DNA from 2 places in the Sphingomonas sp. FW306-05-A genome. Region 1 is predicted to be linked to the other one. Evidence: riboswitches for the same ligand, from Rfam matches in the RefSeq annotation. Region 1 holds a riboswitch; the other holds the start of a gene.
The links. Region 1 has a riboswitch for thiamine pyrophosphate ahead of AC3WJR_RS08155 (TonB-dependent receptor). Riboswitches for the same ligand answer to the same signal wherever they lie in the genome.

Region 1 (4,345 bases):
TTGCGAGAGCGATGGCTGGGACACCCCCATCCGCTCGGCGGCACGCGTGAAGCTGCCGGCTTCGGCGAGCGCGACGAAGTAGCTGAGTTGGCGGATCGTCGTTCGTGGGCGCTGCATGGGGCATGGTACCGAGCCGCTACGCCTTTGGCACGCCCGAAGAGATTGCGGGGTCCTTGCGGGGAGAATGCGGGGGCGGGATCTGGCGTACCTAAAGCCCCTCCCCCTCGGGGGAGGGGTTGGGGTGGGGCAGTCCAGCAGAACCCAATTCTCTGCGAGGCACCGCCCCCACCCCCGACCCCTCCCCTGAAGGGGAGGGGCAAGAAGAAGGGATCACGCCAACCTCAACATAAGCCCCTCCCCATCGGGGGAGGGGTTGGGGTGGGAAGTCCAGCAGAACCCAATTCTCTGCGAGGCACCGCCCCACCCCAACCCCTCCCCTGAAGGGGAGGGGCAAGAAGAGGGGGCACCCCGACCGCAACTAAAGCCCCTCCCCCTCGGGGGAGGGGTTGGGGTGGGGAAGTTCAGCAGGACCTACTTCTCTGCGAGGCACCGCCCCACCCCCGACCCCTCCCCTAAAGGGAAGGGGCAAGAAGAGGGGGCACCCCAATCGCAACGCCGCTGACCGGCCTGTCGCGCGAACCCTCAATCCCGGAACAGCAGCGGGGCCATCTCGTGCAAGCTGCGGCGCCACGTCAGGAACTCGTGCGCCGTGTTGGGCGAAACGTAGAACGCACTGTTAATCCCGGCGGCCTTGATCGCTGCCGCATTCGCGCGCGGATCGGGGCGGGGGCCGCCGCCGGGCGCGGGCGGGCGGTTGCCTTCGAGTTCACGACTGCCGAAGCTGACGAACACCAACTTCACCTTGTCCTTGAACCCCGGCGTTGCGCCGACGTCGTCCATCCCGACCGTGCCGCCGCTCAACAGCCCGATATAGGCGAACGTGTCGAGGTTCTTGGGCGCGATCAGCTTCGTCTCGAAGCCGCCCATCGACAGGCCCGCCATCGCCCGATGTCGCGCATCGGCAACGGTCCGGTAGGTGCGGTCGACATACGGAACCAGTTCGTTCAGCAGCACCGTCTGGAAGGGCCGGATGTCGAAGCTCGCAAGCCCGCCCGGGCTGCCGGGTTTGATCTCGTTCGTCATGCCGTAGGTCATCACGATGATGAAGGGCAGCGACTTTTTCTCCGCGACCAGATTGTCCATGATCAGGTTTGCATGGCCCTGGTTGCTCCATGCGGTCTCGTCTTCGCCCCAGCCGTGCTGGAGGTACAAGACGGGGTAGCGGGTCTGCGGCTTGTCCCCGTAACCGGGGGGCGTGTAGACCAAGGCGCGACGTGGCGTGCCCGTACTCGGCGACGGGAACAGGATCTGCTCGACCCGGCCATGCGGCACGTCCTTCAGCGCGTAGAAATCGGCATCATGCGCCGGTATCTCGATCCCGCTTTCCCAGCGGGTCGATCCATAGAAGTTCAGCGCGCCTGGGTCGTTGAACGTGCCGCCATCCACGGTGACGTGGTAATAGTGAAAGCCTTCGTCGAGCGGACCTTCCGACGTGCCGATCCAGGTGCCATCGGGTGCCTTGGCAAGAACGGTACCGCCGCGTCCGCCCAACCCGAGGCTGACCTTCACGGCTGTAGCCTCCGGCGCGACGATCCGGAAACGCGCATAGCCTTGCGAGTTCACCTGCGGGTATTGCTGTCCGGGTTGGTTGAGCGATGACGGCTTGAAGTCTTCGGAAATGGACGGCGCAACTGTCTGCGCACCAAGCGGGAAGGCCGAAATACCGGCCATCAACAACGCTGCTGCTATGCGTTTCATCATGCTCTCCCTGAAGTGTTCGTGCCGCCCTGTTTGGCGATCGACTGATCTTGACCAAGGTATTGCAACAACCTTTGCCGCCCGCAACGCCTTAATCTGCAAACGCTACCTGTTCTGTGCGAATAGTGCCAGTGCCAGCTGTCTTGTTGTTGTCGTCCGAGACGTGGGGCCGCAGAGGCTTCATCACCACGCCTATCCGGCCAAAGTCCGTGCCGGCTCGGAGAGGGGCGACCGTGGGGCCATCAATCCCTGTTTGCACACGCGATCGGATCGCCTAGAAGGCGCTATCCCCGGGGGGCCGCTGACGCGCGGCTGAGAGGTGGGCTGCAGCCCATGACCCGCTGAACCTGATCCGGCTGATACCGGCGTAGGGAGGGTTGGCGGAACGTCCGTCGTCCTTCCGTGTGGAGTGGACGTAAGACAATGCCAGCAATGATTTCGTATGATGGGTTGAGGAGCCGGCGCAGGGCGTTGGTGCTGACGGCGGTGCTTCTGACGGTGCCGGCATCCGCATGGGCACAACAGACCACCGAAGACACCGCGGACATTCGCGTCACCGGACACCGCGATCCCGAAGGACTGTTGCCCGACCAGACCGCCCCCAAGGCGGTGAGTGAGATTTCTGCCGACTTCATCGTCAAGCAGGCCCCGACGCTGAATGCGTTCCAGCTCGTCAACCTGTTGCCGGGCGCAAATGTGGCATCGAGCGACCCGTACGGCCTGTCGACGAGTTCGAGCCTGACGCTGCGCGGGCTGGGGCAGGATCAGATCGGCGTCCTGATGGAAGGCGCGCCGCAGAACGATATTGGCTATTATTACGCGTATCCGTCGCAGTTCGCCGACCCGGGCAACCTGCGCACGATCACCCTGGCGCAAGGGTCGGTGGACATTGATTCCCCGACCGTGGGCGGGGCAGGCGGGCTACTGTCGCTGACGCTCGACGACCCCAAGGCCGCGCCGCAAGCACTGCTCGACGTGTCGCTCGGCTCGTACGATGCGCGGCGGGTGTTCGCACGGGTCGATACGGGTGAGATCGGGCGGACGGGCGTGAAGGCGTTCGTTTCCTATTCGTACACACGCGCGGACAATTGGCGCGGGGCTGGCTTCGACACGCGCCAGCATGTCGACGCCAAGCTGCTGCGTGACTGGGGCGACGGCAACCGCGCCAGCCTGGCGCTGTCGTACAACAACGCCAATGCATCGAGCTATCCCAGCCCGACACTCGCCGACTGGCAGGCCCAGGGGCGCGGGTTCAACTATGATGCGCGCTACACCGCGGGAAACACCAATTACTGGCGGCTTTACCGGGCCCCGTTCCGTAACCTTTATGCGTCGGCTCCGGTGCATCTCAAACTGAACGACCGGCTGACGCTCGACAACACGACCTATTTGCAGTTCGGCTACGGCAATTCGCCGTACGGCACGCAGCTTGCCACGACCGGCAACTTCCTCGGCAATGAGGAACTGACGCAGCCGATCGTTCTGCCGGGCGCGGTGGATGGCGTCGCGACGGTGCTCGGCAATTACACCGGCGACCAGATGCGCACCGGCAATGTCACCACGCTGACGTTGCAGGCGGGGATGCACCGGATCACGGGCGGCCTTTGGTTCGATTACGGGACGGACCGGGTCACGCAGACGTACACCAATGTCGATCCGGACGGGAACCCGACCGACCGATGGGGATACCGCGACAGGGCGATCCAGACTGCGGATGGCCGCCTGCTCGCTTATGAGAATCAGCGCACCGTCACGGTGACCAAGGGCTTCTTCCTCGCCGACAGTATCGCGCTCACCCCGCGCCTGACGCTCGACGCCGGTTTCAAGGGCGTCAACTTGCTGCGCAATGGTCGCAACTATCTCCCGGGGCCGCAAACGCGGGTCCGCAAGGACAGTTTCGCCGCCTTGCCGCGTGCCGCGATCCATTATGCGTTGAGCGATCGTCAGCAGATTTTCGCCAACATCACGACCAATTTCCGGACGCCCAACGAATTCACGCTCTACGACAGCTATGACGGCGGCGTGGTTTCTACCCGCGGGACGAACGCGCTGAAGAACGAATATTCGGTCTCGCAGGAGCTTGGCTATCGCTACATCGGGCCCAATCTGTCCGCATCGGCGACTGCCTTCCACTACAAGTTCCGCAACCGGCAACTGGCGACGGTGATCGACGTCGGCGGCGCGCAGGTGAACTCGACGCTCAATGCCGGGGGGCAGACAACGTACGGAGTCGATGCGGAAATCGATTATCGCCCGGCGAAGGGCGTCAGCGTCTATCTTTCGGGCGAGTATCTGCACGCGCGGATCGACGATGATCTGCCGGTCGGCGGCGATTTCCTCCCCACGCGCGGCAAGCATGCGGTGTCCAGCCCGAGCGTCCAGTTCGGCGCGGGCGGCACCTATGATGACGGGCATTTGTTCGGCAGCATCGCGGGCAAGTATCTCGGACCCCAATATGCGACGTTCATGAACGACGAGCGGATCGCGGGCTATGCGACGCTCGACCTGTCGGTCGGCGTTCATCTGG
Region 2 (4,345 bases), on a different contig from region 1:
GGCGGTCTGGCAACCTATTCGCTGACCGGCGACTTGCTCCACGGCTTCAAGGTCGTCGCGGGCGGCACCTATTCGCGCACGCTCGGCAGCTTCGCGGATGCCCCGATCGTGCGGATCGCGGGCTCGCGTAACCAGTGGGTCGGCGCAGCCGGCGTCGCCTACACCTTCTGAGCCGACGACTCCCGCAGCGACTCCTCCGGCGCGACCAACCGTCGCGCCGGAGCGCCATTCGTGGCTTGCGTCGCGCGCCGCACGGTGCCACGCAAGCCCGAACGCTTGGCGTGTTTCCAGGATGAAGGCTTCGCTGCGATGACCGATACCGACCAACAGCTGATCGAACGGCTTGATTCGCGAGCAGAACGCCGCAGCGAACGGCGCGAGTTCTTCCGCACCGCGCTGGGCGCCGGTGCCATCGCCGCGGTCGGCGCGACTGCGGTCGCGGTCGGCAGCAATGCGTTTGCGCAGGCGAGCAACAACGACGCTGCGATCCTCAATTTCGCGCTCAACCTCGAATATCTCGAGGCGCAATTCTATTCCTTCGCTGCCTTTGGCACCGGCCTCCCCAACGCGCTGCTGACCCCGGGCAGCGCGAGCACGACCACGCAGGGCGCGGTCAGCGGCGGGCGGCAAGTCACCTTCACCGATCCGGTCGTCGCGCAATATGCGCGTGAGATCGCGCAGGACGAAATCGCGCACGTCACTTTCCTCCGCGCACAGCTCGGCACCGCAGCGGTCGCGCAGCCCGCGATCGACATCGGCTCGACTGCGACGAGCGCCTTCAGCGTCGCCGCGCAGGCCGCCAAGATCGTCGCGGCGGGGGCCGCCTTCGACCCTTATGCAAGCGACGAGGCGTTCCTCCAGGCGGCGTTCCTGTTCGAGGACGTCGGCGTCACCGCCTATCGCGGCGCATCGTCGCTGCTGACCAGCAAGGTCTATCTCGAGGCCGCCGCCGGCATCCTCGCGGCGGAGGCGTATCATGCGTCGATCATCCGCACCGTGCTCTACACCAAGGGTCTGACGACCCCGAGCCTGCGCACCAATGCGGATGCGATCTCGAACACGCGCGACGCGCTCGACGGGGTCAGCGACTTCGACCAGGGCATTTCCCCGGTGACGATCGCGAACAGCCAGGCGCCCGCGCTCAACGGTCTGACCGCGTCCAACATCGTGCCGACCGCGCAGGATGGCCTCGCGTTCGGCCGCGCCACGGGCAACGTGCTCAACATCCTGTATCTCAGCACCTTGCCGGTCGCGAAGGGGGGCTTCTTCCCCAATGGCGTCAACGGCTCGATCGCCACCAGCGCCACCAACTGACGCCCGCACGATGCTTTCTTCCTTTTTCGCGCCCGTACCGGAGTGTTTCCAGTGATCGATAGCGACCTTCTCCTGCACGCGATCGACGCGAGCGATCGCCGCCGCGACGCCCGTCGCCAGTTCCTCCGCAGCGCCGGGGCCGCCTCGGTCGCGGTCGGCGGCGGCGCGTTGCTCGCCGCCTGCGGGGCGACCAACACCGACAGCACGATCACCCCGACCCCCACGCCGACCGGAACCGCGACCGCGACCCCCAGTCCCGCGTCGACCGACGTGCTGAAGGACCAGGATACGTTCAACTTCGCGCTCAACCTCGAATATCTCGAGGCGCAATTCTACAGCTTCGCGGTGACGGGCGCGGGGCTTCCCGCTGCGCTGCTGACCGGTAGCGGCACGCAAGGGTCGGTAACCGGCGGGCGTGCTGTCACCTTCACCGATCCGATCGTGCGCGAATATGCGCGCGAGATCGCCGCGGACGAAGTCGCGCACGTCGCGTTCCTGCGCTCGGTGCTCGGCACCTCGACCGTCGCGCAGCCCGCGATCAACATCGACGGTGGCGCGAACGGCGCGTTCACCTTGGCGGCGCGCGCGGCGGGCCTCGTTGGCGAGACCGGCACCTTCGACCCCTATGCCAGCGACGAGAATTTCCTGCTCGCGGCGTTCATCTTCGAGGACGTCGGCGTCACCGCCTATAAGGGTGCAGCGCCGCTAATCGCGCAGAGCCTGCTGATCGACGCCGCCGCGGGGATCCTCGCGACCGAGGCGTACCACGCCGGGCTGATCCGCACCGTCCTGTACAGCAAGGGGATCGCGACGCCGTCCTTGCGCGCCAGCGCGAACGCGATCAGCGACGCACGTGACAGCCTCGACGGGTCGAGCGACCTCGACCAGGGGATCGGCGACGGCACGACGGCCAACCTCGTGCCGACCGATGCCAACGGCATCACCTTCAGCCGCACGCCGGGGCAGGTGCTCAACGTCGTCTATCTCAACCGCAACGCGGTCGTCGGCGGGGGCTTCTTCCCCGCGGGCATCAACGGCACGATCAAGACCAGCGCCGCCAGCTGAGGCCTCTTTTCAACGCGCGAACGAGCGCGTACACATACCAATATTCCCCGGGGGGCTGCGCCAGAGCAGCTGAGAGGTAGCTGAAGCTACGACCCGTTTGAACCTGATCCCGTTAGCACGGGCGGAGGGAGGGAGCGGTGTCCACGCCCGGGTTCCGTTGTCGCTCGTCCGATTTGAGGAGCGATACAATGGCCGACATTCCTGCCCGCACCGAAATTGGCGTCACCACCGGAGCGATCCGTGGCAGCCGCAAGATCCATGTGCCGCACGCCAACATCCCCGGCGCGGGCGTCGCGATGCGCGAGATCATGCTTGATCCGTCCGCGCTGGAGCCGCCCTTGCGCGTCTACGACACGTCCGGCCCGTACACCGACCCCCGCGCGCAGATCGACATCAACCAGGGGCTCCCGCAGCTCCGTCGCGACTGGATCCTCGCGCGCGGCGACGTCGGATCCTATGACGCGCGCGAAATCCGCCCCGAGGACAATGGCCTCACCGGCCCCGATCGCTCGGCGGGCGTCCCGCAATATCCCAACGTCATCAAGCGTCCGCTTCGCGCCAAGGCAGGCGCGAACGTCAGCCAGATGCATTACGCGCGCCGCGGAATCATCACCCCCGAGATGGAATATGTCGCGATCCGCGAGAATCTCGGTCGCGCGGCGGCGAAGGAGAAACTGATCCGCGACGGTGAATCGTTCGGCGCGTCGATCCCCGATTATGTCACCCCAGAATTCGTCCGCGACGAAATCGCGCGCGGCCGTGCGATCATCCCCAACAACGTCAACCACCCCGAATCCGAGCCGATGGCGATCGGGCGCAACTTCCTCGTCAAGATCAACGCCAACATCGGCAACTCCGCGGTCGCATCGAACGTCGCGGCGGAAGTCGACAAGATGGTCTGGTCGATCCGCTGGGGCGCGGACACGGTGATGGACCTCTCGACGGGCCGCAACATTCACGACACGCGCGAATGGATCCTGCGCAATTCGCCCGTCCCGATCGGCACCGTGCCGATCTATCAGGCGCTCGAGAAGGTCGGCGGCGTCGCCGAGGACCTGACCTGGGAGATCTTCCGCGACACGCTGATCGAGCAGGCCGAACAGGGCGTCGATTACTTCACGATCCACGCGGGCGTGCGGCTCGCCTATATACCGATGACCGCCAAGCGCGTCACCGGGATCGTCTCGCGCGGCGGGTCGATCATGGCGAAATGGTGCCTCGCGCACCACAAGGAGAGCTTCCTCTACGAACGCTTCGACGAGATCACCGAGATCATGCAGGCCTATGACATCGCCTATTCGCTCGGTGATGGTCTCCGCCCCGGCTCGATCGCCGACGCCAACGACGAAGCGCAGTTCAGCGAGCTCTACACCTTGGGCGAACTCACCCACCGCGCGTGGAAGAGCGACGTCCAGGTGATGATCGAGGGCCCCGGCCATGTGCCGATGCACAAGATCAAGGAGAATATGGAAAAGCAGCTCGAAGTGTGCGGCGAGGCGCCGTTCTACACGCTCGGGCCGCTCACCACCGATATTGCGCCGGGCTACGATCATATCACCAGCGGAATCGGTGCCGCGATGATCGGTTGGTACGGCACCGCGATGCTTTGTTACGTCACGCCCAAGGAGCATCTGGGCCTCCCCGACCGCGACGACGTCAAGGTCGGCGTGGTGACCTACAAGCTCGCCGCGCACGCCGCCGATCTCGCGAAGGGCCACCCGGCGGCCAAGATGCGCGACGACGCCCTGTCGCGCGCGCGCTTCGACTTCCGCTGGCGCGACCAGTTCAACCTGTCGTTGGACCCGGACACCGCCGAGCAGTACCACGACCAGACGCTCCCCGCAGAAGGCGCCAAGACCGCGCATTTCTGCTCGATGTGCGGGCCGAAATTCTGTTCGATGAAGATCACGCAGGAAGTGCGCGACTTTGCGGCGAAGCAGAACGGCCCGGCGGACGGCTTCCTCGC

Region 2: linked by a shared signal. The riboswitch ahead of thiC (phosphomethylpyrimidine synthase ThiC) and the one ahead of AC3WJR_RS08155 (TonB-dependent receptor) in region 1 are both predicted to bind thiamine pyrophosphate.

What each region holds. Positions count from the first base shown of each region.
Region 1 is NZ_JBYSXN010000001.1:1,816,311-1,820,655, reverse strand. It holds gene AC3WJR_RS08165 (hydrogen peroxide-inducible genes activator) at 1-117, opposite strand, end outside; gene AC3WJR_RS08160 (alpha/beta hydrolase-fold protein) at 643-1,818, opposite strand; TPP riboswitch at 2,100-2,209, shown strand; gene AC3WJR_RS08155 (TonB-dependent receptor) at 2,242-4,345, shown strand, end outside.
Region 2 is NZ_JBYSXN010000002.1:1,398,706-1,403,050, reverse strand. It holds gene AC3WJR_RS15280 (MipA/OmpV family protein) at 1-171, shown strand, start outside; gene AC3WJR_RS15275 (ferritin-like domain-containing protein) at 310-1,314, shown strand; gene AC3WJR_RS15270 (ferritin-like domain-containing protein) at 1,366-2,379, shown strand; TPP riboswitch at 2,418-2,526, shown strand; gene thiC (phosphomethylpyrimidine synthase ThiC) at 2,568-4,345, shown strand, end outside.